3 regions of the Lachnoclostridium phytofermentans ISDg genome follow, and region 3 is predicted to be linked to each of the others. Evidence: predicted binding sites of a transcription regulator. Region 3 holds the regulator's gene; each other region holds the start of a gene.
What was found. Region 3 encodes Rex, which represses fermentation and respiration genes when NADH is low (regulators of the CRP and FNR family bind a similar motif). Its sites were predicted from a motif close to ATTGTTAANTANTTAACAAT; they were not measured.
Positions count from the first base shown of each region.

Region 1: a site for Rex is predicted at 5,240-5,259, ahead of serC (3-phosphoserine/phosphohydroxythreonine transaminase). Genes of this name have one in related genera too.
Region 2: a site for Rex is predicted at 6,073-6,092, ahead of CPHY_RS16895 (iron-sulfur cluster assembly scaffold protein). Genes of this name have one in related genera too.

Region 1 is NC_010001.1:4,126,364-4,136,574, reverse strand. Features, by position in the region: rRNA gene CPHY_RS17545 (23S ribosomal RNA) at 1-1,978, shown strand, start outside; gene CPHY_RS17540 (phosphatase PAP2 family protein) at 2,256-2,762, shown strand; gene CPHY_RS17535 (hypothetical protein) at 3,309-3,818, shown strand; gene CPHY_RS17530 (hypothetical protein) at 3,770-4,048, shown strand; gene CPHY_RS17525 (hypothetical protein) at 4,192-5,028, shown strand; gene serC (3-phosphoserine/phosphohydroxythreonine transaminase) at 5,462-6,544, shown strand; gene CPHY_RS17515 (phosphoglycerate dehydrogenase) at 6,563-7,723, shown strand; gene CPHY_RS17510 (xanthine phosphoribosyltransferase) at 7,957-8,541, shown strand; gene CPHY_RS17505 (ABC transporter ATP-binding protein) at 8,744-10,211, shown strand, end outside.
Region 2 is NC_010001.1:3,961,064-3,971,274, forward strand. Features, by position in the region: gene CPHY_RS16875 (AraC family transcriptional regulator) at 1-328, opposite strand, end outside; gene CPHY_RS16880 (AI-2E family transporter) at 347-1,969, opposite strand; gene CPHY_RS16885 (homocysteine S-methyltransferase family protein) at 1,981-4,506, opposite strand; gene CPHY_RS16890 (metallophosphoesterase) at 4,697-5,797, opposite strand; gene CPHY_RS16895 (iron-sulfur cluster assembly scaffold protein) at 6,308-7,000, shown strand; gene CPHY_RS16900 (GGGtGRT protein) at 7,020-8,030, shown strand; gene CPHY_RS22005 (hypothetical protein) at 8,531-9,505, shown strand; gene CPHY_RS16910 (HAD-IA family hydrolase) at 9,716-10,211, opposite strand, start outside.
Region 3 is NC_010001.1:1,146,809-1,157,019, reverse strand. Features, by position in the region: gene alr (alanine racemase) at 1-391, opposite strand, end outside; gene CPHY_RS04820 (bifunctional ADP-dependent NAD(P)H-hydrate dehydratase/NAD(P)H-hydrate epimerase) at 384-1,931, opposite strand; gene acpS (holo-ACP synthase) at 1,945-2,313, opposite strand; gene CPHY_RS04810 (hypothetical protein) at 2,338-3,105, opposite strand; gene CPHY_RS04805 (redox-sensing transcriptional repressor Rex) at 3,102-3,749, opposite strand; gene abc-f (ribosomal protection-like ABC-F family protein) at 4,311-6,311, shown strand; gene CPHY_RS04795 (DUF3221 domain-containing protein) at 6,481-7,236, opposite strand; gene CPHY_RS04790 (helix-turn-helix domain-containing protein) at 7,690-8,229, shown strand; gene CPHY_RS04785 (ABC transporter ATP-binding protein) at 8,244-9,317, shown strand; gene CPHY_RS04780 (ABC transporter permease) at 9,424-10,203, shown strand; gene CPHY_RS22050 (ABC transporter permease) at 10,197-10,211, shown strand, end outside.

The DNA of each region.
Region 1 (10,211 bases), 1.9 Mb from region 3:
AAGCTTACCGAAGGTTATCAAACTCCGAATGCCGTATAGATGATGATCGGGAGTCAGACTACACGAGATAAGTTGGGTAGTCAAAAGGGAAAGAGCCCAGACCACCAGCTAAGGTCCCAAAGTGTGTGTTAAGTGGAAAAGGATGTGGGATTTCAGAGACAACTAGGATGTTGGCTTAGAAGCAGCCATACATTCAAAGAGTGCGTAATAGCTCACTAGTCGAGAGATCCTGCGCCGAAAATGTCCGGGGCTAAAACACACCACCGAAGCTGTGGAATCATACAATGTATGATTGGTAGAGGAGCATTCTTAACTGCGAAGAAGCTGTACCGTAAGGAGCAGTGGAGTGTTAAGAAGAGAGAATGCCGGAATGAGTAGCGAGATAGAAGTGAGAATCTTCTAGGCTGAATATCCAAGGTTTCCAGAGTAAAGCTGATCTGCTCTGGGTAAGTCGGGGCCTAAGGCGAGGACGAGAGTCGTAGTCGATGGACAACAGGTTGATATTCCTGTACCATATAGTAACAGAACTGTGGGGACACAGAAAGGTAGGAAAAGCCGGGAATGGAAAAACCGGCGCAAGCACAAAGTCAAGCGAAATAGGCAAATCCGTTTCGTGATGGTGAAGTGTGATGCGGAGTGAACTTTAAGTAATGAAGTTTCTGAACCTATGCTGTCAAGAAAAGCCGCTATTGTTTGCTATATGCCCGTACCGTAAACCGACACAGGTGGATGAGGAGAGAATCCTAAGGCCGACGGGAGAAGCATTGTTAAGGAACTCGGCAAAATGACCCCGTAACTTCGGGAGAAGGGGTGCCTACGAAAGTAGGCCGCAGAGAATTGGCCCAAGCAACTGTTTAGCAAAAACACAGGTCTATGCAAAACCGAAAGGTGAGGTATATGGGCTGACGCCTGCCCGGTGCTGGAAGGTTAAGGGGAGAGGTTAGACGCAAGTCGAAGCTTTGAACTTAAGCCCCAGTAAACGGCGGCCGTAACTATAACGGTCCTAAGGTAGCGAAATTCCTTGTCGGGTAAGTTCCGACCCGCACGAAAGGCGTAATGATTTGGGCACTGTCTCGACAATGCACCCGGTGAAATTGAAATACCAGTGAAGATGCTGGTTACCTGCGCCAGGACGGAAAGACCCCATGGAGCTTTACTTCAGCTTGATACTGGGATTCGGTGCTGCATGTACAGGATAGGTGGGAGACTAAGAAGTAGGAACGCCAGTTCTTACGGAGTCGCTGTTGGGATACCACCCTTGTAGTACTGGATTTCTAACCTGTAGCCGTGACCCGGCTAGGGGACAATGTCAGGCGGGGAGTTTGACTGGGGCGGTCGCCTCCGAAAGGGTATCGGAGGCGCTCAAAGGTTCTCTCAGAATGGTTGGAAACCATTCGTAGAGTGCAAAGGCATAAGAGAGCTTGACTGTGACACCGACGGGTGGAGCAGGTACGAAAGTAGGACTTAGTGATCCGGTGGTATAAAGTGGGATTGCCATCGCTCAACGGATAAAAGCTACCCTGGGGATAACAGGCTTATCACTCCCAAGAGTTCACATCGACGGAGTGGTTTGGCACCTCGATGTCGGCTCATCGCATCCTGGGGCTGTAGTAGGTCCCAAGGGTTGGGCTGTTCGCCCATTAAAGCGGTACGCGAGCTGGGTTCAGAACGTCGTGAGACAGTTCGGTCCCTATCCGGCGTAGGCGTAGGATATTTGAGAGGAGCTGTCCTTAGTACGAGAGGACCGGGATGGACTGACCTCTGGTGTATCGGTTGTTCTACCAAGAGCATGGCCGAGTAGCCAAGTCGGGACGGGATAAACGCTGAAGGCATCTAAGCGTGAAGCCCCCCTCAAGATAAGATATCCCATAGCACAAGCTAGTAAGACCCCTTAAAGACGATAAGGTTGATAGGACAAAGGTGGAAGTGTGGTAACACATGTAGCTGATTGTTACTAATAGGTCGAGGGCTTAACCTAAAAAGGTTTGTTTAAAAAATTCAATGTGAAGTAATTAAAGAAAATAAAAGTTTTAATAGTGAAAAATGAGAAAATCTCTTGTTTTTTGCTATTTTTTATTTTAGAATAACATTACTACGGATAAATCAGAGGGAACTGTGGATAACAGTTTCTTTTTTTTGATTCGACTGTGGATAAATATTTACATAATTTTTACCATAAGTTAACGTATATTTGATTGATTTCCGATAGGAATAATGTAGAGTTAATAGATACCTTTTGAAAACAGGAGATTTGTATGAAGAATTGCACTCGAATCGATGAAAAACTTTTATTTCAGTTGTTTAAGAAACGCAGTAATACTATGGATTGGTTTATGTGTTTCATTACTTCCCTAGGGAACTGCTCTATGATATGGCTCGCGTTTTCTCTGTTTTATTGGATTTATGGCGATCGCCAGGTAACGAAAGCAATATTGTTATCGCTATTGTTAACTATCATTGGTAATAATCTTATTATAAAGTCTCTTTGCATGAGAAAACGTCCCTGTGATAAATATAAAGATATTAAAATGCTTATTAAAAGACCAATTGGATCCTCGTTTCCATCTGGCCATGCTGCAACTTCATTTGCATGTGCGACAGCAATTGTAGCATATGACTTAAGAATTGGAAGTATTGCGCTGATATTGGCAACTCTGATAGCAATTTCTAGGGTATATTTATTTGTACATTTTCCATCCGATGTTTTAGCAGGGATATTATCGGGAATCACATTCGGATTAATAGGTATTAGAATTCTCTAAAAGTACGATTTAGCTTAAATTCAGGGCAGTATACGTTGCTCATAAGGTTTGGGCTGTCGGTGGGTACGCTTCAGTGTATTTAGAATAGAGATTCCCTTTATATTAAATTAAGTAATTACAGTCGGATGCAATAGAGTTAAGAAATCTTATATAATAGATACTTAAAATCAATATATGGCATAATTTAAAAAAGGTATATCAAGAAGCTTTGTAGAGCTTTTGATATACCTTTGGTTTTATAATAAGGCCAAATAAGTTGGTAGCTAAAAGAGAATGAAACTAGACTACCAGCTAAAGTTCCTATAATGATCGTAAGTGGAAAGTAAAGCGTTGGAATATTTAGGATTAATATGTCTTTTTTGATGTCAAAATTAAAAGTATTTCTTTAGAAGAATGCAATTTATGATTATTTTTTATTTTAATGAGAACATCGGTTCACCTAATTTGTAATTTACTGTATTATTGTATATATTATTTACAATTATAGTCATATATGGTAATATACAATTAAATATAAATTAGGAGGATTGTTAAATAGCTTTTTGTATGGTAATAATTCTGGTAGTCTCAGCCTTTAATGTGTTTACTAATGCCTATGCGCATGATATTGGATTTGATTGTGATCAAACAAAAGCTTTGGAGGCATACAATGATTTAATCAATAATTTTAGAAAAGAATCTCGAATGATTACATATCCTGATGAGTTTGGTGGAGCATATTTAGATAAAGAGGATTTAATCATACAACTACTTGATACTTCTGATGATTATGTACAAAAATATAGAGTATTAACTAATTATTCAGATAGTATTAGATTTGAAAAAGTTGTTAATTCATATAATAGTTTATTATCTTTGTATGATGACATAGATGAACTATTCAAAGGTTATACTATTAATGGTTATGGTGTAGATGTAATTAATAATAATTTAAAAGTTTCTTTTGGGATAAATCACAAGGTGGTTGCGAAGCCCCTGTGGGCACTATTGTTAAATATTATGGAAAAATGTCAGGTTATAATACAGGTACTATCACTGCCACCAACCAAGTTGTGACTTATTTTGATGTTGATGGGAAGAACAAAATTCTTGTTTATGGATCTTCCGTTATTAAAGGTAATTTAACGAGTCCTGGAGATAGTGGCGGAGTAGTCTATTTAAAAAGTGCAGCTGAACGTAACTTAATAGCAGGAACAATTATAGCTTCAAATTCAGATGAAGGGGTTAAATTTACACCACGCAGTCTATATGAAGATATTGGTTTTAGCTTTGATACATCTTATTAAACAAAGAAAGGAATTCGTTAGTGAAGAAAAGAGGAATTTATCTATTTTTCATTTGCATTTTCTCAATTTTATTACTAATTATACTATATATCAAAAAAAGGGATCATACTTTATTTACACTAGAGTTGACTATAGGGGATACCTTGATAGAAGGAAATCCAGTTTCTTGCGCAACAAAAATATATTATCATGGAACAGAGGAAAACATAGAGTTCCAACCTACGAAGGGAATACGGACTATATTTGTACATGAAAGCGGAATGGAGATTATCGCTGATTACCAATATATTAATAATAAGAACATTTTCTTTGACAAGGAGTATCCTTTGGTTTTTGATTGTTCAAATTATGGTTGGTATAAGAGACAGAGCTCAATGGATGTTTCCAAAGTAGTAAAGATGGACTATGACATTCAGCTTTCCTCTACGCCTCTTTTTCTGATTGCCGGAAAATATACTGTTTATACTGAAATTCAAGGTGTTCTTTTGGATAATCAGACAGAGATTTGTTTTGTGAGTCCTAAGAAATCAATCAAGGTAGAAGAAGTGGATGAAGATTTGCCTAATGTAGGGACATTTCAAAACGAGGATATCAAAGGGAAAGTATTTATCAATAATAATGAGTATACGAAAGATGATACGTTTTATTGCTTTATTTCTTATCAATACATTCCGCAGGAAAGAGAACATCTACTTTACGCCCCTATGTTAAGCATCAGGAATGAGACAAGAACTATCTTTTCAGACAATGTGGTGCAAATGTGGACGTATGGAACAGTTTCACCTGGTATTATCATTATTGAAACTCCTTGCAACATGAGGTTTGGGAATAAGAACAATTTTAATGTAGATCATGAGAAGGAGGTAGACTATAGTAAAATTAGCTTAAAGTCCGGAGGGTACACGCTAATCACAAGGTTTGGATTGGCGGAGGATGCGCGTAGTGTACTTAATATAGAGATTCCTTTTACAGTAGAATAAAATTAAGTAATTACTGTCAGATGTAGTATTGTATTTTTACTGAAACCATTAATAAACGTAAATAGAATTTTAGTATGGTATCTTATAAAATAGATAGAATTAAATTCAATATATGGTATAATTTAAAAAATGGTATATCAAGAAGACTTTATAGAGTTTTTTTGATATACCATTGATTTTATAATAAGGTTGCAAATTTCAAGATAAAGTTATTGACTGAAATTTAACAAGGCTATATAATGTAGTGTATTAAAGCAATGCAGTATAAAGGTGGCAAAGCTTTGAATAACCGACAACGGCTAGAATGTGACTGTATCATAAGTTGTTCTAAGCATAGAGCTTGTGTCATAGCATGCTTAAAAGACAGGGTGGTAAAGTACTAGATTTGCCAGGTGTTAGGATAATCTATAGTAGGAATAAGGAGGATTTTCAAATGGGTAGAGTTTATAATTTCTCAGCAGGACCAGCGGTTTTACCAGAAGAGGTTCTAAAGGAAGCCGCAGAAGAGATGCTTGATTATAACGGTACTGGGATGTCCGTTATGGAGATGAGCCATCGTACTAAGGAATATGAAGCAATCATTAATACTGCTGAACAAGATTTACGTGATTTAATGAATATTCCGGATAACTATAAGGTGCTTTTCTTGCAAGGTGGTGCTTCTTCACAGTTTGCTATGATACCAATGAATTTAATGAAAAATAAAGTAGCAGATTATATTATTACAGGGCAATGGGCTAAGAAAGCCTATCAGGAAGCAAAATTATTTGGTACAGCAAATGCGGTTGCTTCTTCTGCTGATAAGACATTTACTTACATTCCGGATTGTTCCGATCTCCCTATAAGTGAGAATGCTGACTATGTTTACATATGTGAGAACAATACGATATATGGAACAAAGTTTAAGACACTACCAAATACTAAGGGCAAGCCACTGGTGGCTGACGTATCCTCTTGCTTTTTATCAGAGCCAGTAGATGTTACGAAGTATGGTTTAATTTATGGTGGTGTTCAGAAGAATATTGGACCTGCTGGTGTTGTTATTGTAATTATTCGTGAGGACTTAATTACTGAGGATACCCTACCAGGAACACCTACGATGTTTCAATATAAAATCCATGTTGATAACGAATCTATGTATAATACACCACCTGCATATGGTATTTACATCTGTGGTAAAGTATTTAAGTGGCTTAAAAAAATGGGTGGCCTTGAAGCAATGAAGGTTCATAATGAGAAGAAAGCACAGATTTTATATGATTTCCTTGATCAGAGCAAGATGTTTAAGGGCACTGTCGTAAAAGAGGACCGTTCTTTAATGAATGTTCCATTTGTAACTGGCTCTGAAGAATTGGATGCAAAGTTTGTAAAAGAAGCAAAAGCTGCAGGCTTTGTAAACTTAAAAGGACATAGAACCGTTGGTGGTATGAGAGCAAGTATCTACAATGCGATGCCAATCGAAGGAGTAGAGATACTTGTTGCATTCATGAAGGAATTTGAGGAAAAGAATGCCTAAGTCAGAGGGGGAGAAGATATGACAAAGTATAATTGTTTAAATCCGATTGCACCAGTTGGACTTAATATATTTAATGATAATTATGTAAAAACCGATGTATTTGAGGAAGCAGAAGCAGTATTAGTTCGAAGTGCAGCAATGCATGAGATGGAGTTCTCTTCTAACTTAAAAGCAATAGCCCGTGCAGGTGCAGGTGTTAATAATATTCCATTAGATAAATGTGCAGAGCAGGGTATTGTTGTATTTAATACACCAGGTGCAAATGCAAATGGTGTAAAAGAATTAGTTGTAGCTGGAATGCTATTAGCAGCCCGTGATATCAGTGGTGGTATCAACTGGATACAGACTGTAAAAGACGATGAAAATGTAGCAAAGCTTGTAGAAAAAGGGAAAGCAAAATTCTCTGGAACTGAAATTCAAGGGAAAAAACTTGGGGTTATCGGTCTTGGAGCAATTGGTGTTCTTGTAGCTAACGCAGCCAATAGACTTGGGATGGAGGTATTTGGATGTGATCCATTTATTTCTGTGGAACATGCTTGGAACTTATCTCGTGATATAAAGTACGTAAAGACGAGAGAAGAAATCTTTAAAGAGTGTGATTATATTACGGTTCATGTGCCATTACTTGATGACACGAAGAAAATGATTAATAAAGACACCTTAGCAATGATGAAAGATGGTGTTGTAATCCTTAACTTTGCTCGTGACCTTTTGGTGGATGATGATGCAATAGAAGAGGCACTTAAGTCTGGTAAGGTAAAGAAGTATGTTACTGACTTCCCTAATGCTAAGACAGCTGGAATGGAAGGAGTAATTGCAATTCCTCATCTTGGTGCTTCTACAGAAGAATCGGAAGATAATTGTGCAGTTATGGCAGTGAAGCAACTTCGTGACTACATCGAGAACGGTAACATTGTGAATTCCGTGAATTATCCAAGTCTTGATGCTGGTGTATGTCAGGCTGGTACTCGCGTAACGATTTGCCATAGAAACAAACCAAACATGCTTGCACAGTTTACTACTGTATTTTCCTCTAAGAATCTTAACATAGAGAATTTGGCAAATAAGAGTAAGGGTGATTATGCTTATACTGTACTTGACTTATGTACTGTGGTAACTGAGGAATTTGTAAAAGAATTAGAAGAAATCGAAGGTGTATTAAAGGTAAGAGTTATATAATTTAGATCTTATTCTGAAGGAAACTTGAAGTCTTTCCATACATGACAAGGAAAAGTACGCAAAGCGTGCTTTTTCTTATTTTAAGAAACCTATATATGATAAAATCAAGATGAAATCATGATTTTACCATGATTAGAAGAAAAATCATTTGAATAAAAGAAAATAATGTGTATAATTATAAGAGTGCTAATAAAGTTACACATTACATAAGGATGTTTGGAAAGGATTTTAAAATGCAGTTATTAAAAGACAGAATAAGAAAAGATGGTATCGTAAAACAAGGTAATGTACTAAAAGTGGATTCCTTCTTAAATCATCAGATGGACATTGAGTTAATCAATGAGATTGGAAAAGAATTTAAGAGATTATTTGAGAAAGAAAAAATTACTAAGATTTTAACGATCGAGGCATCCGGTATTGGTATCGCATGTATTGTGGCACAGTATTTTAATGTTCCAGTTGTATTTGCAAAAAAAGCACAAAGCATCAACATTGAAGGTGAAGTTTTTGCTACGAAAATAGAGTCGTTTACACATAAGAAAACATATGATGTTATAGTATCAAAGAAGTTTTTAAAACCATCTGATCGAGTTTTAATCATTGATGATTTCTTGGCAAACGGCTGCGCTTTGGTAGGTCTTATAGATCTCGTAATTAGCTCAGGTGCGTCGGTTGAGGGAATAGGAATCGTAATTGAAAAAGGGTTTCAATCTGGTGGTGAAATTATTCGTGAAATGGGAATACATTTGGAATCATTAGCAATTGTAGATAGTATGAATGCAGAAGATGGTACCGTTGTATTTCGAGGAGATAAATAAAGTATATGATTGCACCATGGAAAAGTTCTGTGGTGCATTTTTACGTTTACAGCTTTCAACTAATTTTAAAAACATATATAATGTAATTATAGAAATACAATAAAAGCATATGTTATTAAGTAATAAAAGTAAATATATTTAATAAAACAAAAGCACAAGTAATCATGAAACGCAAAAGACATACGCAATTATGGAGGTAAACATGGACAGTGTATTTCGTTACTTAAAACCTTATTATGGGCAGATGGTTTTTGGTTTAATAATTAAAATCGCGGGAACTTTTGCCGACTTAGGTCTACCATGGGTATTAGCATATATATTGGATGATGTCATACCTTTTGGTAAGGTATCATATATCCTGATATGGGGCGGAATTATGGTTTTGTTAGCCGTAGCAGCAAGAGTGTTAAATATTATTGCGAATCGAATGGCATCAAAAGTAGCTAGAGATAGCGTACAGACCATAAGGCATGATACGTTTGAACGTATCACAAACTTATCTGGTGCACAGGTGGATAAATTTACGGTTCCATCTCTGATATCCAGAATGACTACGGATACATACAATGTGCATCAAGTGATTGGAATGATGCAACGATTGGGAGTACGTGCACCAATTATACTAGTTGGTGGCATTGTATTAACAGCAACATTAGATCCTATACTAACTCTTATCTTAATTGCAATTCTTCCACTACTAGGCTTGCTTGTCTACCTAATTTCTAAAAGGGGTATCCCAATGTATACCAAGGTACAGGCATCTGTAGATAAGATGGTTCAAACAATTCGAGAGAATATTTCCGGAATACGTGTTATTAAAGCATTAAGTAAAACAGAATATGAAAAACAAAGATTTCGTCATGTAAATGATGAGTTAATTGGAAATGAAATCAAAGCAGCCAGCGTTATGGCTCTCTCAAGTCCTATTATGAATTTATTACTAAATACTGGTCTTGCTATTGTAGTTATTGTTGGTGCATTTCGTGTGAATTCAGGGGTTACACTACCAGGAAGTATTGTTGCTTTCTTATCCTATTTTACAATGATATTAAATGCTATGATGATGGTTACCAGACTTTTTATAAACTACTCAAAGGCTAGTGCATCTGCAAAACGTCTTAAAGAAGTTTTAGATGCAAGCGAGGAGCTAATTGTTACTCCAGTTGAGGTTTCGAAAGAGCAGGATCAAAAGTACTTAGCATTTGATGATGTTTCCTTTAGTTATGAAAATGATGAGGAAAAATTAAGCCTTAAGAATATAAGCTTTCAGCTAAAAAAAGGAGAAAGCCTTGGTATTATTGGCGCTACCGGTAGTGGAAAAACTACATTGATTCAGTTGTTAATGCGTTTTTATGATGCTACGGAGGGGCAGGTCATTATAGAAGGGAAAGATATAAGATCGATACCTCTAAGAAAACTTAGAGAAAAATTTGGTGTAGCGTTCCAGAACGATATTATTTTTGCTGATACTATCTTTGAAAATATTTCTTTTGGACGTAATCTTTCGATGGAGCAGGTCATAGAAGCATCACAAGATGCTTGTGCTTATGATTTTATCATGGGGAAGGAGAATGATTTTTCCCATGAAGCAGCAATCAAAGGTGGTAACTTAAGTGGAGGTCAAAAGCAGAGATTATATATATCAAGGGCTCTTGCAAATCATCCAAAGT
Region 2 (10,211 bases), 2.0 Mb from region 3:
CTTGATTGCTCAATTGAATCGTATTTTCCGGCATATTCTTGAATTGAAAATCCGTAAATCCAGTACAAAACTCCACCAACGGTTCCTCGCCATCCAGTAGCATATTTTGATGAAATACACCAGGGTTGCATACAATCATGTCACCAGCTTTTACATCATAATATATGTCATCGATACGATATTTACTCGTACCGGACAAAATATATGTTAGTTCTGTAAAATCTTGATGCGCATGATATGCTGTTCGCTTGGTCACACGCATCTTGCTAGCAAAAAACACCGTTGGATTAAAATCACTGTATGTTAAATCATAATCTCCATTGCCCACATTACCACCCCTTAACGATTACTTTTCATCCTTTGAAATTCGTTCTAATTGTCCGTAATTCTTTTTCTCCATGGTGTGAGTTTCCTTTTGTCTTGGTAACTCCTTGGTAATACTGCCTACATTACTATGATTATTACTTTTCATTAAATTTTTCTTATCCGAGTTTACATCTTCTTTAACTTCAACTTTTCTTATTTCTTCTTTACTAACTTTATTATTTCTTACTTTATTATCTCTTAATTCTTTAGTTCTTACTTCATCATTTTTTGACTCATCATTTCTTGACTCATCATTTCTTGACTCATCTTTTCTTGACTCATCTTTTATAGATTTATTTAATTTTTCTTTCCCTGTTTTATTACTATTACCTTCTACTGACAGTACATCTGTTTTACTAAATCTTCTAGCTGTCCAATTCTTCTCTCCATGTTCTAATGTCTCACTTTTGGGAACCTGAGAATTATTAGGTGGATATAAATATTTCTCCTCTGGTATTTGTCGTTGGTTTAATCTTACCTTCACATTTTCACGCAACAGGGTATAGACAACTGATGTTAGTGGAATAAAGATTAACATGCCTAGAATACCCATTAGACTACCGCCAATTGTTACTGCAAACAATACCCAAATCGATGGAAGCCCAACCGACCCTCCAACGACACGAGGATAGATTAAATTCCCTTCAATCTGTTGTAATACATTAAAGATAACAATAAACCATAATGCCTGAACTGGATTAACCATAAAGATTAAAAAGGTTCCAATGATAGAACCAATTATCCCACCAACTATAGGAATCAATGCAGTAAATGAAATTAATACCCCAATCAATAAAGCATATGGAAAACGTAAAACGCTCAAAGTTATATAAAACATAGAACCTAATATCACAGCTTCAATGCACTGTCCAGATAAAAAATTCGAAAAAGTTCGATGTGCTAATTGTAATACCATGATTGTTCTATCTGCTCTTTTTAGAGAAAGAAAACTGTAGCAAAGCTTCTTTCCTTGTTCCGAAAGTTTTTCTTTATTACCCAAAATGTACACTGCAAATACAAAGCCAATAAAGAAAGTAGTTAAACCACTTATAATATTCAAAATGATACTAAAAGCAGACCCCAAAACTCCATAAACAAGACCTTTTAATATACTAACTAAACCAGCACTTAGATTAGCCCAATCTTTCGAGAATTCCTTAAAAGAGTTTCCTATTTCCGGATACTGAATTAATAAATCCGCTGATTTAATTTCCACCCATTTTTGTGCGTCCTGAACAAAAACAGTAATCGTATCAGCTAGATCACCAAAAGTGCTCCCTAACTCTGGAATGATTAGAAAAGTAACTGTGAATATAATACTAGCTACTAATATAATGCTTAGTAAAATACTTACCGGTCGTCTTATTTTATTAACAAAACGATTTTTTGTTTTTCCTTTACGAAATAATTTATCTTCAAATAAACACAAAGGTACATTTAAGATAAATGCGATACATCCACCTAAGATAAATGGTGTTAGAATACCAAGAATATACTTAAAAGTCATCAATATCACGTCAAAGTGCTGTATTCCAACATATAACAAAACGGTAAAGGTAATTATTAACATTATTTTCTTAACATTGTTATGATTTAACTCCATGTACCCTCCCGTTATATTTTTAATAATTTTTTTACTAAATTGACTGCTTCTTGTGCATCTTTGGAATAACCATCAGCGCCAATTTCATCGCAATAATCCTGAGTAATTACGGCCCCACCTATGATTACCTTTGCTCTTAGAGATGCTTCATTTCTATAATTTACAACCCTTTTCATTTCAAGCATTGTAGTAGTCATAAGCGCAGAAAGAGCTATAATATCTGCATCCAGTTCCTTCGCTGTTTCTATAATTTTTTCTGATGAAACATCCTTGCCCAAATCAATTACATTAAATCCATAATTCTTAAGCATTAATGCTACAAGATTTTTCCCAATATCATGAATGTCCCCAGCAACTGTTGCAATTATGATAGTACCTACTTTTTCTTCTTTAGAATCTTTTTTAAGCATAGGTTCTAAATAATCGATCGCAGTCTTCATGGTTTCTGCTGAAGCAATCAATTGTGGTAAATAGTACTTCCCACTGTCGAAATACTGTCCCACCTGATTTATGGCAGGAATTAGTATTGTATCAAGTATTTCGGCAGCTGAGGTTTTATTATTAACCTCCTCTATGACAAGTGCTAAAATTTTTCTTTTATTTCCTTTTATCACTGCTTCATATATTTGCGAACTCGACTTTTCAGTAGAATTATCATTCAAACTTTCATTTGCATTAACATTAGAAGCTTCTCTTACACTTTTTTTATTATCCGCTTTATCCTCGCCCCTTTCAATCACCTTTTTCGGTGTACTTTCTGCATTTATCATAGGGTGTGTTGTAACACGTTCTATATAGCGAAGATCAGCACCTTCTTTGTTTCTTAGCAAATCTGCTGCATAAGCAGTGTTCATAAGAAGGTCTTGGCTTGGATTTGCAATTGCCATTGTAAGGCCTGCCTGTATTGCAAAGGATAAAAACGTTGCATTCACAAATTGACGTTCCGGTAAACCAAACGAAATATTAGATAGTCCAACAATCGTCGCAAGAGAAAGTTCTTCCTTACAATACCTTATTGTTTCCATCGTTTGGATCGCTGCCTCTTTATTCGCGCCAACCGTATTGACTAAACCATCCACCACAATATCCTCAGCTGTTAGTCCAATTTCTTTAGCAGCAGACACGATAGTGTGAATGATCTGTTTCTTTTCCTCTAGGTCTTTCGGTAGTCCAGCATCTGATAATGGTAATAGAATAAACATAGCACCATATTTTTTTGCAACCGGAAGTAGCTTTTCAAACTTCTCTTTTTCTAAAGAGATGGAATTGATAAGAGCACGCCCTGGGTATCTTCTAAGAGCTGCCTCTATAACAGAAACATGGCTAGAATCAATACTTAGCGGTAGATTTGTTACTTGGAGTACTTCATCCATTACCTTAAGCATCATCTCTTTTTCATCAATGCCATTCATCCCCATATTAATATCTAAAATATCTGCACCAAGTTCCTCTTGCTCAATTGCCATTTCACTAACTAAGTCTAAAACTCCTTCTCGAAGTTGCGCCTGGAGCACTTTCTTTCCTGTTGGATTTATTCGTTCTCCTACAACTAAGAAACGATCCACCAAAGAAAATTCCATTGACCTTCGCTCCGTCGTTAAAACTCTAAGAGGCTTTTTATGAATCACGGGTGCTTGATAAGTCTTTGCTAATTCATTTAATAAATTAATATGCTTTGGTGTCGTACCACAACACCCTCCAAGAATAGATACACCAAGCTCTAGAAAAATCTTACAACTTGCTGCAAATTCATCGGCATCCATGGTAAATACTGTTCTATCTTCTACAAGTTTTGGAAGTCCAGCATTAGGTTTTGCTATGAGAGGAACATTGGCAACTGGAAGCATCTGTTCTATCACTTCGCTCAACTTCTTAGGTCCACTCGAACAATTAACACCGACTGCATCTGCTCCCAAGCTTTGAAGAACTATCATAGCGGTCTTTGGGTCTGTTCCATAAAGAGTACGATTATCCTCACCAAAGGTTAACGATACCATGACTGGTAACTCGCAAATTTCCTTTGCTGCAATCACAGCAGCACGACATTCTTGTAAACTTAGCATCGTCTCCACCACAAGTAAATCTACTCCCGATGAAACTAAATGCCCTATTTGCTCCTTATAAATCGTAATGAGTTCTTCAAAATCCATCTTTCCAAAAGGCAATAACTGCTCTCCAGTCATTGTTAAGTCACCTGCTATCATAATAGAGCGGGTCTCCCCTGTCTCCTCCAAGTAACGATTGATTGCCTCTTTTGATAATTCCACTAACGAATGATTGATTTCCTCTATTCTATGTTCTAAACCATATTCTGAAAGTTTGATTCGGTTACTCGTAAATGTAGGTGCATACAGAATATCCGTACCTGCATATAGATACTCTTTCTGTAAGGTTATCAAGACCTCTTTATTGTCTAAAATCCATGTTTCAGGGCATACACCGGAAGGCATACCAGCGTTTTGTAGATTACTGCCCGTTGCCCCATCAAGGATTACGATTTTCTGTTCTATCATCGCTTTAAATTCATTTTTAGTCATGTGTCTCAACCTTTCTATACACAGTGTAACCGGTTCAATTCTCTATCAGCTTTTTTACTTGTTACATCATAAAACTATTCATATCCTTGTTGTATTGGTATGTACTATTTGTCATTCTTTCCTGTAATATCAAGCTTTAGGTAGAATAATTAATTTGAAATATTCCTCGACGCGAAATACTTTTTTCTTATTAATCAATATTCTCAGGCAAAAACTCAAGCATACCATAGTACCAACCAATAATACCGTTTTTCTTAACTAGATAACCACGGCTAGTTTCCTCCGTAACAGAAATAATATCTCCATAGGTAAGAGGAATCTGATAATCCGAAATATCTTCGGTGTGCCATCCATCCCGTTCCTCACATAGATAGGAATTTGGAATCCACATTTTATTACCGGAGGATATGTGTTCACAATACGTAAAGTCCTTCTCGGTACGTAACAGTTCTACAAGGCTATCTGTCCAAGGAATACAAAAGGACTTTCCACCCGCTTCTTGTGTATTTAGTACTTTCGCTTTTCTAAGTTGATCTACATAAGCAAAATTTACTTCTTCTTGGTCTAAATCTGGTATAATCAATGCATTTAATTGTCCATCTCGCTTTAATACATTTCCACCATCGATACTAATAATCTTATTTTCTTTATCAATTTTAGGATTACATTCTGGAATCTCTTTACAATAAAGAGATGTCGGCCAATGACCAACCACATGATATTTTTCAAAATGATAGCCTTGATTCATAAAGTCGTCTGCCTTCATTGCTTGAGAAGGTTTCATCTCTTCCATACGATTCGGATAAACCGCTGCATGTGCAAATACATACTGGCCCATTTCTATTATGTGCGGTAATTCACAGATAAAGTTTATTTCTTCCTTATATAACTCTTGTAATACTTTTTTCACCTTTCCCATGTCAGTACCACGGTTTAACTCGATTTCTGCCTCTCGGCACATTTCGCCGATTAAGGTTTGCTTTCTCAATAAAATATATTTTAATAGTTCTTCATTTTTGGTATCCTTAAGCACTTCCATAGCAATTGCATCACAGTTACCGCAGACAGCAAACACGGTATGTGTTTTCTTAAGTTCCATCACATAATGAAGCAAATCTAAACTATTTTCACCTTTTTCTACCATATCACCAAGTAGAATAAGGATATCCTGTTCAGAAAAGTTTATCTTTTTTAATAATTTTAAAAAAGCCTTTAAATTCGCATGGATATCGCTGATTACAATTGCACGTTGACCCTTCTTTACATTAGGTCTCTCAACTCTTACCGCCATCTTGCAACACCTCGCTATCTGTGTGGTTTTCCTATTTTAATTTTATCCATCAAAACTTAATCTATTAACGGTAGCATTATATACTACTGAATTCTCATGTACGATGTTTCTTCCTTTATATTTTCCTTACTCTTAATCATAGCAATATTTGTGCAAAATGAAAAGAAGATTTCTATAAAACTTTAAAAACTTTTTAGAAAAAAGGTATAGACTATTTAGGCGTTTTATGAGAGAATATGGAGAAAGCAAAAACGGCCCTTGGTAGAAGGAAATATTTTGTTAAATTAATAACAGACATTACCATATTATCAATGCCACATAATAGGAACTTAATCTTATGGCTTTCCTAGAAAGACACAGTGGATTTTTGTTCTATTTTTAATTACTTTCTCTATGCCTTACTAATGGAAAGTAATATAGAATAAAAATCAGCGATATGTTGTCTACAAAAAAGTGATCCAAACACTTTTTTGTCATGAATATAATGATATGATTGAAAGGAGTCTCAACATGATTTATTCACATGAAGTAGAAAATATGTGTCCTGTAGCGCAGGGTGTTCACCATGGTGCTGCGCCAATCCCTGAAGAAGCAAAATGGGTACAGAGCAAACAAGTTAGCGATATCTCCGGATTAACACACGGTGTAGGCTGGTGTGCACCACAGCAGGGTGCTTGTAAATTAACCCTTAACGTAAAAGAAGGTATCATTCAGGAAGCATTGGTAGAGACCATTGGATGTTCCGGTATGACTCATTCCGCTGCTATGGCAACTGAGATTCTTCCAGGACTTACAGTATTAGAAGCTTTAAACACAGACTTAGTTTGTGATGCTATCAATACTGCTATGAGAGAATTATTCCTTCAGATTGCTTATGGTAGAACTCAGAGTGCTTTCTCTGAAGACGGCCTTCCAATCGGTGCTGGTCTTGAAGATTTAGGAAAAGGTTTAAGAAGCCAGGTTGGTACTATGTATGGTACTTTAAAGAAAGGTCCTCGTTACCTTGAAATGGCAGAAGGTTATGTAACTGGTATCGCTTTAGATGAAGAGAACCAGATTATTGGTTACCAGTTCGTAAGTCTTGGTAAAATGACAGACTTCATTAAAAAGGGTGATGATCCTAATACAGCATATGAAAAATCAAAAGGTCAATACGGCCGTGTTGCAGATGCAGTAAAGATTATCGACCCAAGAGAAGAATAGAAAAGGAGGATACATAGCGATGGCTTTATTTGAATCATTTGAGAGAAGAATAGATAAAATTAATGCAGTGCTTAACAGCTATGGAATTGCTTCCATTGAAGAAGCGGAAAAGATTACAAAAGATGCTGGCCTTGATGTTTACAATCAAGTAAAAGGTATCCAACCAATTTGTTTTGAAAATGCTTGCTGGGCTTACATCGTAGGTGCTGCAATTGCAATTAAGAAAGATTGTAGAAAAGCTGCTGATGCTTCAGCTGCAATCGGCGAAGGTCTTCAGGCTTTCTGTATCCCAGGTTCTGTTGCAGATCAACGTAAGGTTGGTTTCGGACATGGTAACCTTGGAAAGATGTTACTTGAAGAGTCTACAGAATGTTTCGCATTCTTAGCAGGACACGAATCTTTCGCAGCTGCGGAAGGTGCTATTGGTATTGCTATGAGCGCTAACAAAGTTCGTCAGAAACCACTTCGTGTAATCTTAAACGGTCTTGGAAAAGACGCTGCTCAGATTATTTCCCGTATCAACGGCTTTACATTCGTTGAAACTCAGATGGATTACTACACTGGAGAAGTAAAGGAATTATTCCGCAAATCCTACTCCCAGGGACCTCGTGCTTCTGTTAATTGCTACGGTGCTAATGACGTTACTGAAGGTGTTGCAATCATGCATAAAGAAGGCGTTGATGTCTCCATTACTGGTAACTCAACAAACCCTACTCGTTTCCAACATCCAGTTGCAGGTACTTACAAGAAAGAATGTCTTGAGCAAGGCAAGAATTACTTCTCTGTAGCTTCCGGTGGTGGTACTGGTAGAACACTTCACCCAGATAACATGGCTGCTGGTCCAGCTTCTTATGGTATGACAGATACTATGGGTAGAATGCATAGTGATGCACAGTTCGCTGGTTCTTCATCCGTACCTGCTCACGTAGAGATGATGGGTCTTATCGGCATGGGTAACAACCCAATGGTTGGTGCTACTGTTGCTGTTGCTGTTGCAATTCAGGAAGCTGCTGACGCTAAGAAATTCTAGGATTTGCTTGATTTTTAAGTTTTTTCATAGTCTAGATAATATATAAAAAAATATTTAATTGCCCACCGTTTATCTATTAAAACGGTGGGCAATTTTTTTGTGTTCTATGAATACTTAGTTAGACTTTCACCTTTTTTAGTTTTACCGACGCAAAATGACACGTTTATCAAACTACAGAATATAGTATATTAGCTATAGTATATGTCTATTTATCTCTAAATCTCATTGTTTTCTATATTGTAAATGAAATATCATCTCATAAAATACAAGGGTATGTACTATAGGAATTGTGAAAATAGGGGGTTTTATGCAACAAATTAATCCTTACGACTCAAGCTCGGGCGAAAACTATGAACATTCTCACTAAGATCGTATCATAGACATCATACAGAGAGGTCATGTTGCTTTAGTCGCGCTGTACACTAGTTAACTTAGAAGATTACTATGCGAGTGCTGATTTAGGAATCGCATAGTTTATAATTATTAAATGAGGGGATTTTATGCGAAATAATCATAATGAAATAAACCCGTACGAAAGTTATGATGTATCTCATGAAGGTTCGTTTTCTAGACATCATTCGGATCATTGTCACTCAGATAGATGTTGCTGCGATCCTTGCTGCTCTCCATGTTGTGTTGAACGTAGAGGACCTACTGGACCTACTGGACCTACCGGGCCTAGAGGTGCTACTGGACCTACTGGGCCTACTGGACCTACTGGGCCTAGAGGTGCTACTGGACCTACCGGACCTACCGGACCTACTGGACCTACCGGACATACCGGACCTACCGGTGCTACTGGACCTACCGGACCTACTGGCGCTACTGGTTTAACTGGTGCTACTGGGCCTACCGGACCTACTGGCGCTACTGGTTTAACTGGTGCCACTGGGCCTACCGGACCTACTGGACCTACTGGTTTAACTGGTGCTACTGGGCCTACCGGTCCTACTGGTCCTACTGGGCCTACTGGGCCTACCGGTCCTCAAGGGGAGTCTGCTTGCCCATCCCAGGGTGAAATGGTGATAAATGGCGGAATGGAATTGTTTACTGGTAACATTCCTACAGGTTGGACCACTACCACCCCACTCTTAATTTCTGAAGTAACAGCGCAAGGCAGGGTTCATTCTGGATTTGCAGCAGTTAATATTGCTAATGGTGGTAACCTATCTCAGGATATCCCAATCACCGGTGGATGCTTCTTTGATTTTTCCTTCTTTGCCCATGGTGAGGGAGCAAATGTTGCGTTGGTTGCAACCGTTACCTTTACCAATGGTTTAGGATTGAGCGTGACAGGGCTAGTTATTAATGTAATTGCCCAAGATATTCCAGACAGTAACCGTCAATTCGCTTATTACCGTGGTATCACCATTCAGGCACCAGCCGCTGCTACCAATGCTATTATCGAATTTGCCGTAACAGCCAACGGAGGACAGTCCCTTGATCTTGACGATGTATCCTTCTCCGTTGACTAATCAACGTATCAGAGTTTACCGAGGTAACTTACCAAGATAAGGAGGGTTTCCTTTTAAGAACGGCCTGACTCGACCTACGTAACCAAATAAAAAGCGTATCGCTAGATAGTCTATCTATTTAGCGATACGCTTTTCTATATCTTCCGCTATCTCATTGAAATTTATTACTTGATATTCTCTCAACCCTATATAGTTATCATATACTTCTACTTAAAGAAACTCTTCCCTATTAACTAATTCCCATACACTTGCTACAATAGCATCTGCCCCTGCTGCAATAAGCTCCTCCTGGTCACCATATCCATTTAATACACCGATGGAGTCAATTCCTACTTCTTTTGCTCCAAAAATATCATACTTACGGTCACCAATCATGACTGCTTTCGTTAAATCAGTTACCTTTCCTTCCTTTAATACATATTGTATAACCTCAGATTTTTCTGAACGATCGCCATTTAGTTCACTTCCGCCCACAAAGTCAAAGTACTCTAATAATTCAAAATGCTCTAATATCTGCTTTGCAAATACCTCTGGTTTTGAAGTTGCAAGCATTATCTTTTTATTTCTACTTCTCAGTGTAGCTAATAACTGTACAACACCTTTATAGACTTCATTCTCATAGATACCATAATCCTTAAAATACTCTCTATATTTATCTATAGCTTCTAATGCTTTCTCCTTACTAAATCCAAAATCCATAAAGCTA
Region 3 (10,211 bases):
TTTTGGCTACCTTGCCAAGAGTTCTTGCAATTTCATCCAATTTTTCTGCCATCGACAGTTGAAAAACTGTCTGAGTCAAATCATATTGGACTATTTCGGTCAGAAGTTCTGGAGCCGTATATCCTAATATTAAGATAGGCTTTGTTATACCTGCCTCACGAAGCTCTATTCCTTCTTCCACAATCGCTACTGCATAAGCTTCTACGTCATTATCAATAGCTCTTGCAATTGGAACCGCTCCATGGCCATAACCATCTGCCTTAATTACAGCAAAAATCCCAGTCTCTTTCTTTATGTTCTTTCTAGCTTCCGCAACATTATGAATAATAGCATCCAAATTAATATTAGCGCTTACACGCAAGTATCTTTGATTATACGTTTCTTCAATCATGATTTCTTAAAACCTCCGGCAACGCTTCGATCATATCCCCAGCTAACATAGAGTAGGTTGATTTTACTTTGGCGGCTTCTTCTCCTGCCAGTCCATGAAGATACACACCTAGTGTTGCTGCCTTTCCTGCTTCAAGTCCCCCTGCTATCAATCCAGCAATGATTCCCGTGAGTGCATCGCCGCTGCCTCCGGTCGCCATTCCATGGGTACCGGATACATTGATATAACGCAAGTCTTTCGAAGCAACGATAGTCCTGCTATCTTTTAACACATAAATCATTAAGTTATTATAAGTACAATAGCTGGCTATGTCAATTAAATTACAAGGAATTTTATTAAGTGGATATAAAGTAAGCCTAGAAAGCTCCTTTAAATGAGGTGTCAAGATAGTTCCTTCTGGTAGTATTTCCTTTATATAGTAAATTCGTTGATGCAAACGTTCAACCTCGTCTGTTAGCTGTAATACATCAGGTATCATTTCATCTGCCAACATAGCCAGTAAATTAATTCCATCTGCATCTACAATAAGAGGCACTTTCGCTTCTTTACATACTTTAAGCAATAATTTCTTAGCGATAGCCTCTACCCCTAGACCTGGTCCTATAACAATCACAGTTGCAAACTCCAATGCTTTGTTAACCTGTTCCTCATAATCCTCCTCATCATAGGCTGCAAACAAAGCTTCCGGAAGCATTCCCTGAAGCACAGGAATTGCCTTCTTCGCTGAAAGGATCTTTACTAAACCCGCTCCCATACGATATGCTGCTGCCGCACTAAAATAAGCTGCACCAGTCATGCTTTCTGTTCCTGCAATCACGAGTACTCTTCCATAGCTCCCTTTATTGGAATATGGCATTCTGATTGGTAGTTTATCTAAATCAGTAGTTTCGTAGTAAGTGTAGGTAAGACTGTCCAGTTTTTCCTTTGCAAATCCGATATCCGCGATATGAATCTTTCCAGCATAAGTTGCCCCTGGGTAAAGCAATAGTCCAAGTTTTTGTTCACCAAAAGTAACCGTTTCGTTTGCTTTTACTGCACAACCAAAGACTTGCCCATTACTTGCACTAATACCAGACGGTATATCAATCGAAACCACATAACAGTCACTTTGATTAATACTTTGGATCACCTTCGCATATTCACCACTCACCGGTTTGCCAAGGCCTATACCAAAGATACCGTCAATTACTATATTATATTCTGTTATTTCCCATTCGGTACGGATGGATAACCCTAAATTTTTCGCAATCTTCCACTGTTCTCTACATTCTTTCGAAAACTTTTCCATTTCACCGATGATTCCGATGGTTACGTGATACCCCCATAAATGCAAAATGCGAGCAGCTGCAATCCCATCACCGCCATTGTTGCCGGTTCCGCAAACCGCGATGATCTTATCGGTCGGTTTTGCATGTTCTCTGACTTGTTCCGCCACATAAAGTGCTGCACGCTCCATGAGAACCATTGCTGGAATTCCAATCTGCTCGATTGTTTTCTTATCTAAGTTTTTCATTTGCACCGCATCTAGTGCATACCGCATAACTAACCGCCTCCTACTCCCGGATAATCTCACCTATTACATAGGCACTAACTAATTCCTTCGTATTTGTTATAGAGACATGAATCCTCTCGACATTATGTTCCTTCGCTAAAATTTCTGCATTTCCATATAAATTTACATAAGGTTTCCCAAGATTATCGCGTAGTACTTCAATCTCATTTGGTGCAATCGCACGAAAACCTGTTCCAAACATTTTTACAACTGCTTCTTTTACAGCAAAATTCGAAGCTGCCTTTCGTATATCCGAAAGAAGCAGCTTCTGTTCCTGCTCCGTATAAATCTTCGTAAGAAATGTTTTCCGTTCGCAAGCTTTCACTACACGGTTAATTTCTATCATATCCGTGCCAATTCCAAAAATCATGGTAAGAAACTCCACTCTAATTCATTATAGTAAATCTTGTTCTTCGTCAATCTTACGCATCATCTCAGTCCCTAGCATGTCATAGAGATATGTATAAGTTCCACGATAATCTTTCTCGATTTCAAGTTTTTGCTTTTTTAAATTTCGCAGCTTTACCTCAGTTTCCCTGATTTCATCTTCTAAGGATTTTTTTCTTAAATTCTTTTCAAATATGTTACCATAGCAACTCTGTAAACTCTCAACCATCAATTCTTCATTTTTTGCAGCTATTTCACCTGGTAGTTTTTCGAGACTGTCCTCTGCAATCAATAACTTTTGATTGATATCTTCAATAAGTTTTTGATTTTTAGCTAATTTTCTTTCTTTTAGCCTACCAATCGGTGTATGATCAACTTCCATGTTATCCATTATTTCCTGCATCAGTTGAGACTTATATCGTTTCAATCCTTTGATGTCATCTAAGACTCTGCTCTGATCCTTCATCAATTCGACAAGTTCATCCCTTAACCTTCGTTGTACTCCAGACATCTTTTCCTCAGGGAATAAGTTGATAAAGCGTTCATCAAGTGTTACTATTGGAATCTTTCGATTTCGAAAGATTTGACGAAGACTCATTTCAGAGAATACTTTACTCCGATTTATTTTTCTTGGTTCCATCCTTGAAGGTTCCACATAACTTGATACTTTCACATTCTCAAACTCAAGATCGAAGTCTTCATCTAAATCATCCAAATCGCTTAAAGATTTCGTCTTTGGTTCCGACTTGTCGCCAAAACGTTTTCCTAATCTCAAATACTCTCCCCCGATTCTTCTGCCGCTTTTAAATTATACGACAGTCTCATAAGGCTTTCTGCCAAGTGAACATTTTCAACCATAACATCTTTTGGTAAATTTAGATCTGTTGGTGCAAAATTCCATATTGCATGAATACCAAGGCTAACTAAATCTGCCGCCACCTGCGGTGCTTTTGCTTTTGGTATCGTTAGTGCTGCTATATTCACAGTATTTGTTTTCATAAATTCTTCTAGTTCATCAATTAAACGGATTTCAATTCCACGGATGGATATTCCTATCAATCTAGGATTAACATCAAATATCCCACAGATATAAAATCCTCTTCTCTCAAAATCTGTATAATTTGCAAGCGCTTGTCCTAAATTACCTGCTCCAATAATAATAACATTATATTTCTTATCCAGACCAAGTATTTTACCAATCTCGGTATAAAGATATTCTACATTATAACCATATCCTTGTTGACCAAAACCGCCAAAGTTATTTAGATCCTGACGAATCTGTGATGCTGTAACATTCATCTTTTCGCTTAACTCTTTCGAAGAGATACGCACAACATCATTCTCTAATAATTCTCCAAGATAACGATAGTATCTTGGAAGACGCTTGATAACTGCTGATGAAATTGTTTTATCGTACATGCTAACCCTCCATCTTTCCTTCCAGGTTGTCCTATTCTTATACCCCAAATCTATAAGATTGTAACCCTGGTATTACAACAGACTATACACAGATAGGATGTGTTCTTATTATAAATATTATAGTAAATTGTGAATAACCTGTCAATGATTTGACGTAGGATACTACGTATGTTAGAATATTCTACAGTTAATATGCACCTGCGATACACTTCTATTCATAGAATTTGCAGGTGTTAAGAAAGTGTGAAGAAATATTGTCTTCTTATCATGCAAAATGAAATACTTATAAACTTCATTTTGCTTTTTTATTCACAAGGAAAAGTTCGGAAATCGTACTTTTTCATTAATCGGATTGGCGGTGCAAAGTGCGCACCTTTTATCAGAAGTTTAAAAAGCAAACTTCTGATAAGTTATATTATCGGAACAAAAACATGTTCCAATAATCGGATTGACGGTGCAAAGTGCGCACCTTTTATCAGAAGTTTATAAAGCAAACTTCTGATAAGTTATATTATTGTGAAGCTCTTATACAGCTTCCTTTCAGAAGTGTGAGGAAACATCATGATACTAGCATGTAAGAATATTAGTAAAAGCTTTGGAACGACTCCAATACTCGATAAAGTCGCTTTCCATGTAAATGAGCGTGAGAAAGTAGCTATCGTAGGAATTAATGGTGCAGGAAAGTCTACCTTAATAAAAATCATCATGGGTGAATTAACTGCCGATGAAGGAGAGATTATCTTTGCTAAAGGTGCAACTGTAGGATATCTTGCTCAACATCAGGACTTATCCACAGATAGTACCATTTATGAAGAAGTTTTAGCAATAAAATCAGATATAATTAAAATGGAAGAAACAATTCGCCGTCTTGAAATAGATATGAAATCAGCTACTGGCGCAGAATTAGAACGAATGCTTTCTTCCTACTCAAGACTAACACATGATTTTGAGTTAAAGAATGGATATGCCTACCAAAGTGAAGTAATTGGTGTACTAAAAGGTCTTGGCTTTACGGAGGAAGATTTTAACAAAAAAGTATCAACCCTTTCTGGTGGACAAAAAACACGTGTAGCTCTTGGTAAGCTTCTCTTAAGTACACCAGATATCATCTTCTTAGATGAGCCTACCAACCACCTTGATATGGAATCTATCGCTTGGTTAGAAACTTTCTTAGTGAATTATTCTGGAGCTGTTGTTGTAATCGCCCATGACCGTTACTTCCTTAATAAAGTAGTTTCCAAGGTTGTGGAATTAGATAACACAAAGGCGACAATGTTCGAAGGAAATTATTCTGACTATGCAATGAAAAAAGAACAACTTCGTGAAACCATGATTCGTCATTACTTAAATCAGCAGCGTGAAATTAAACATCAAGAAGAGGTCATAGCAAAACTTCGTTCCTTCAACCGCGAAAAATCCATAAAACGTGCGGAAAGTCGTGAGAAGATGTTGGATAAAATAGATCGCCTTGATAAACCAGTTACTGTAAATGATAAGATGCATATAGCCCTTGAACCAAATATCATAAGTGGTAATGATGTACTAACAGTGACTGATTTGCGTAAATCCTATGGTTCTCTAACACTGTTTGACCAACTAAATTTTGAGGTAAAACGTGGTGAAAAAGTTGCGATTATCGGTAATAACGGTACTGGTAAAACAACCATCTTAAAAATAATTAATCAGATTATCAATGCCGATGCTGGAGATGTAAAACTTGGTGCAAAGGTTTTTGTTGGTTACTATGATCAGGAACATCATGTTCTTAATATGGACAAAACAATCTTTGACGAGATTCAAGATACGTATCCTAATATGGATAACACAAGAGTACGTAATATCCTTGCTGCATTTTTATTCACTGGCGATGATGTATTTAAATTAATTAAAGATATCAGTGGTGGAGAGCGTGGCCGCGTATCTCTAGCAAAGCTTATGCTATCCGATGCAAACTTCCTAATCATGGATGAGCCAACCAACCATCTTGACATTACATCAAAGGAAATACTTGAGAATGCGATTAACAATTATACCGGTACGGTGCTCTATGTATCCCATGACCGTTATTTTATTAATCGTACTGCTTCCAGAATTCTTGACTTAACCAATCAGACTTTCTTAAATTATATTGGTAATTATGATTATTATCTTGAGAAGAAACCAGAGATGGAATGGAGAGCCTTTGGCAACAATAATGGCTATAATCAGTCTGACGCTAACGATAATATTTTAAATGGACTTCGAATCAATAAGCATCTAGATCAGGCAAATAAAGAATTACAAACTTCATCTTTTCCACAAGAACCAGTTTCTGAGAATAAGCTAGACTGGCAACAGCAAAAAGAAGAGCAAGCCAAACTTAGAAAGCGTCAGAATGAATTAAAGAAAGTTGAAGATGAAATTACACGTTTGGAAGCAAGAAATGAGGAACTGGAAGTATTGCTTGCAGACTCTTCTATCTATACAAACTCATCAAAACTAATCGAAGTTCATAAAGAAAAGAAGGAATTGGAAGAAAGATTAGAAGTTCTTATGGAGCAATGGGAAGAACTTAGTGAGTAACTAATGATTGAAATTAATAATAAATGATCTAAAGATATGATAAACATAAAAATGATCAGCAGAATCAAAAAGATTGATATATAACCTTTTGTAGACTTTTGCTGATCATATTTTTTGTTAAACTATACTCCTTCTTAACCTCCTATTATGAACGATAAACCATAAATAATTAACTAATCCACATACTTTTCTTTGATATTATCCACTCTTCTCCATCAAACTTTGCCTTACCTTTATAACCAATAGCACCTAGTCCACTTCTCCATTTATTGATAACATACTCTAGTGTTTGTTTACCTTCATTATATTCCGAATTGCTAATGGTTATAATAATACCTGTAGGAAAATAAAGCTCTTCTTCATTAATAAGTCCTTCTTTCACTAATTGATCAAAAGTACTTTCCTTTACTTCCAGACCATACATTTCATATAACTTCATCAGTAAGATTTCCTTATCTATCTCTGAAAGATTCGTTGCTTCAGTTAAATTGAGAGCAATCATGTTGATATCACTATTTAAACCACTATCAAGTTTGTAAATATCATCAATTATAGTAATATATCCATCTATTAATAGATTAGATTCAAAAATTTCAATATAAACAGCAGTAATCTGCGCAGGATATGATTCTAATATAATCCCGTCATAAGTGATTTTAACTACATCTCCAATCTGAATCTCATTTAAATCTACTTCCTTTTTATCTTGATTAAATATCATTGCACTGTTAGCCCCTATACTGATTTTATCAGCAAGCCTAAATTCATTGGAATCAACATCCGGTTTTACTAAAAGACCATTGTTGTTATCAATAACCACTGCCTTAAACTTCGTATTTTCTATAGAGAAAGGTTTCTTAGTACATCCAACTAATATTCCGGTAAAAAGTAATATAAATAAATATAAATATATTTTACTCTTCATGAATTTGCTCCTTCCGTTTCACATCTCCTTATTATTAGACGCTTAGAATATCCAAAAGTAGCCACGCAAGCGGCACGTAGTTTGTCAGATACTAAGGAAAAAATATATCTTAAGCCATCTTTGAATCCAATTGGATGCAGCATTATACTCCTAATGTAAGTTAAATCTTATTTTATTTCCATCTTTTTTTAAGTTTAGTAAAATGACATAAAAAGTTTAGTAATAGAAAGAATTTATATTGACATACGAGTTTATCCGTGTATAATAATAGAAGTCTAGTTTAGAAATGCTAAACTTATGGTTTAATAAAATCTCAACTTCCTATTACTGGAATTCAAAAGAACATAATCGGATAAGATTACAATACCGGTGCAAAAATTGCACTCTTATCCTTTTCATAACGAATGATGATACATGTAAACATGAACCACAAAGAAAGGTTTGGTGAACAGCATGAAGATAGGTGCTAAAATTAAAGAACTACGAGTTCAAAAAAGCTTAACCCAAGAAGAGCTTGCAGATCGAGCGGAGCTTTCAAAAGGATTTATCTCTCAATTAGAACGTGACATCACTTCGCCTTCCATCGCCACCCTAGTCGATATTTTGCAATGTTTAGGTACGAACCTGGAGGCATTCTTTACGGACACAACATCAGAGCAGGTTGTATTCAAACGTGGGGATTATTTTGAAAAGGTAGATAATGAGCTAAATAATAAGATTGAATGGATTATTCCAAATGCTCAGAAAAATATGATGGAACCAATTTTATTAACATTAGAACCGGGTGGTTCCACCTATCCAGATAACCCACACGAGGGAGAAGAATTTGGATATGTGATTAGCGGTTCGATTACAATTCATATCGGAAATAAAACACATCGAGTAAAGAAAGGGGAATCCTTTTACTTTACTCCAAATAAAAATCACTATATAGCAGCTACCGGTAAGACCGGCGCTACGCTACTTTGGGTATCCACCCCGCCGAGCTTCTAGGAGGAATGAACATGATAGATAATAAGTTAATCGATCTTATAAATATAACAAAACGCTATGGAAATAACGTTGTAATCGACGATTTAAATCTTTACATTCGTGAAAATGAGTTTTTAACACTCTTAGGTCCATCCGGATGTGGTAAAACTACTACTCTTCGTATTATTGGTGGTTTTGAACAACCTGATCAGGGCCGTGTTATTTTTGATGGGAAAGATATTACAAAGCTTCCTCCGAATGAACGTCAACTAAATACTGTATTTCAAAAATATGCGTTATTTACTCATATGACGATTGAAGAAAACATCGCATTTGGTCTTAAAATTAAGAAAAAGAGCAGACAGTATATTAAAGATAAGATTTCTTATGCCTTAAAATTAGTAAACTTAGATGGCTTTGAAAATCGTATGCCTGATTCTTTAAGTGGTGGTCAGCAACAGCGTATCGCAATTGCTCGTGCTATCGTAAATGAACCAAAGGTTCTTCTTCTAGATGAGCCTCTTGGTGCTCTTGACTTAAAACTTCGTCAAGATATGCAATATGAGTTAATTCGTTTAAAAAATGAACTTGGTATCACTTTCGTATATGTTACTCACGACCAAGAAGAAGCATTAACCATGTCAGATACCATCATGGTCATGAATCAAGGCTATATTCAGCAGATTGGTACACCAGAAAAGATTTATAACGAGCCAAAGAATGCCTTTGTTGCAGACTTTATCGGTGAAAGTAATATCATCAACGCAACCATGGTACAAGACCGTTTAGTTAATATTCTTGGAGCCAATTTCCCATGTGTGGATGTAGGCTTTGGTAAAATTCAACCAGTCGATGTGGTAATCCGTCCTGAAGATATTGATTTAGTAGCTCCAGAAGCTGGAATTATCACAGGACGTGTCACTTCCTTAATCTTTAAGGGTGTTCATTATGAAATGACGGTTATGGCAAATGGATTTGAATGGCTTGTACATTCTACTGACCTTTCACCGGTTGGTGCCGAAGTAGGTATTAAGGTAGATCCATATGACATTCAAATTATGAACAAGCCAGAATCCGAAGATGAGGAGGCAGTAGGTGTCAATGAATAATCAAGAGGAAAGTAAAGTAACCGCTCAAGAGGCTACTGTTACATTGGTGAGAAAGTCTCACCACTTCAGTGGTAAATCCCTCCTGACTTTCCCTTATATTTTATGGATGGGTGCCTTTATTATCATTCCACTGATTATGGTCGTTTACTACGGCTTTACTACAAAGGCAAATAATAGCTTTACCTTAGAGAATATAAAATTAATCGCAGACCCTGTTAATCAAAAAGCTTTATATTTAAGTTTAAAACTATCTCTAATCAGTACTTTGATATGCTTATTACTCGCATATCCGCTTGCTTTAATTTTAAAAAGTATGAAGTTAAAAAGTAACAGCTTTGTCGTATTTGTTATGATTCTTCCTATGTGGATGAACTTCTTACTACGTACTATAGCTTGGCAGAACATCTTAGAAAATAACGGTATTATCAATACCTTGCTAAAAGCATTAAATCTGCCAACTGTTAATATCATTAACACACCAACTGCCATTGTGCTTGGTATGGTTTATAATTTCCTACCGTTTATGATATTGCCAATTTATAATACACTTGCAAAAATTGATGACAATGTCATCAATGCTGCTCGTGACCTTGGTGCAAATGGATGGATTACCTTCCGTAAGATTATCTTCCCATTAAGTATCCCTGGAGTAATTAGTGGTATTACGATGGTATTCGTTCCATCGCTAACCACTTTTGTTATCTCTAATATTCTTGGCGGAAGTAAGATTGTCTTAATTGGTAATGTCATTGAACAGCAGTTCCAAAAAGTTGGAAACTGGCATGCAGGTTCTGGACTATCCACAGTTCTGATGGTATTTATCTTAATTAGCATGGCAATCCTTGCAAAATATGATAAAGAATCGGAGGGTACAAACGTATGGTAAAAAAAATA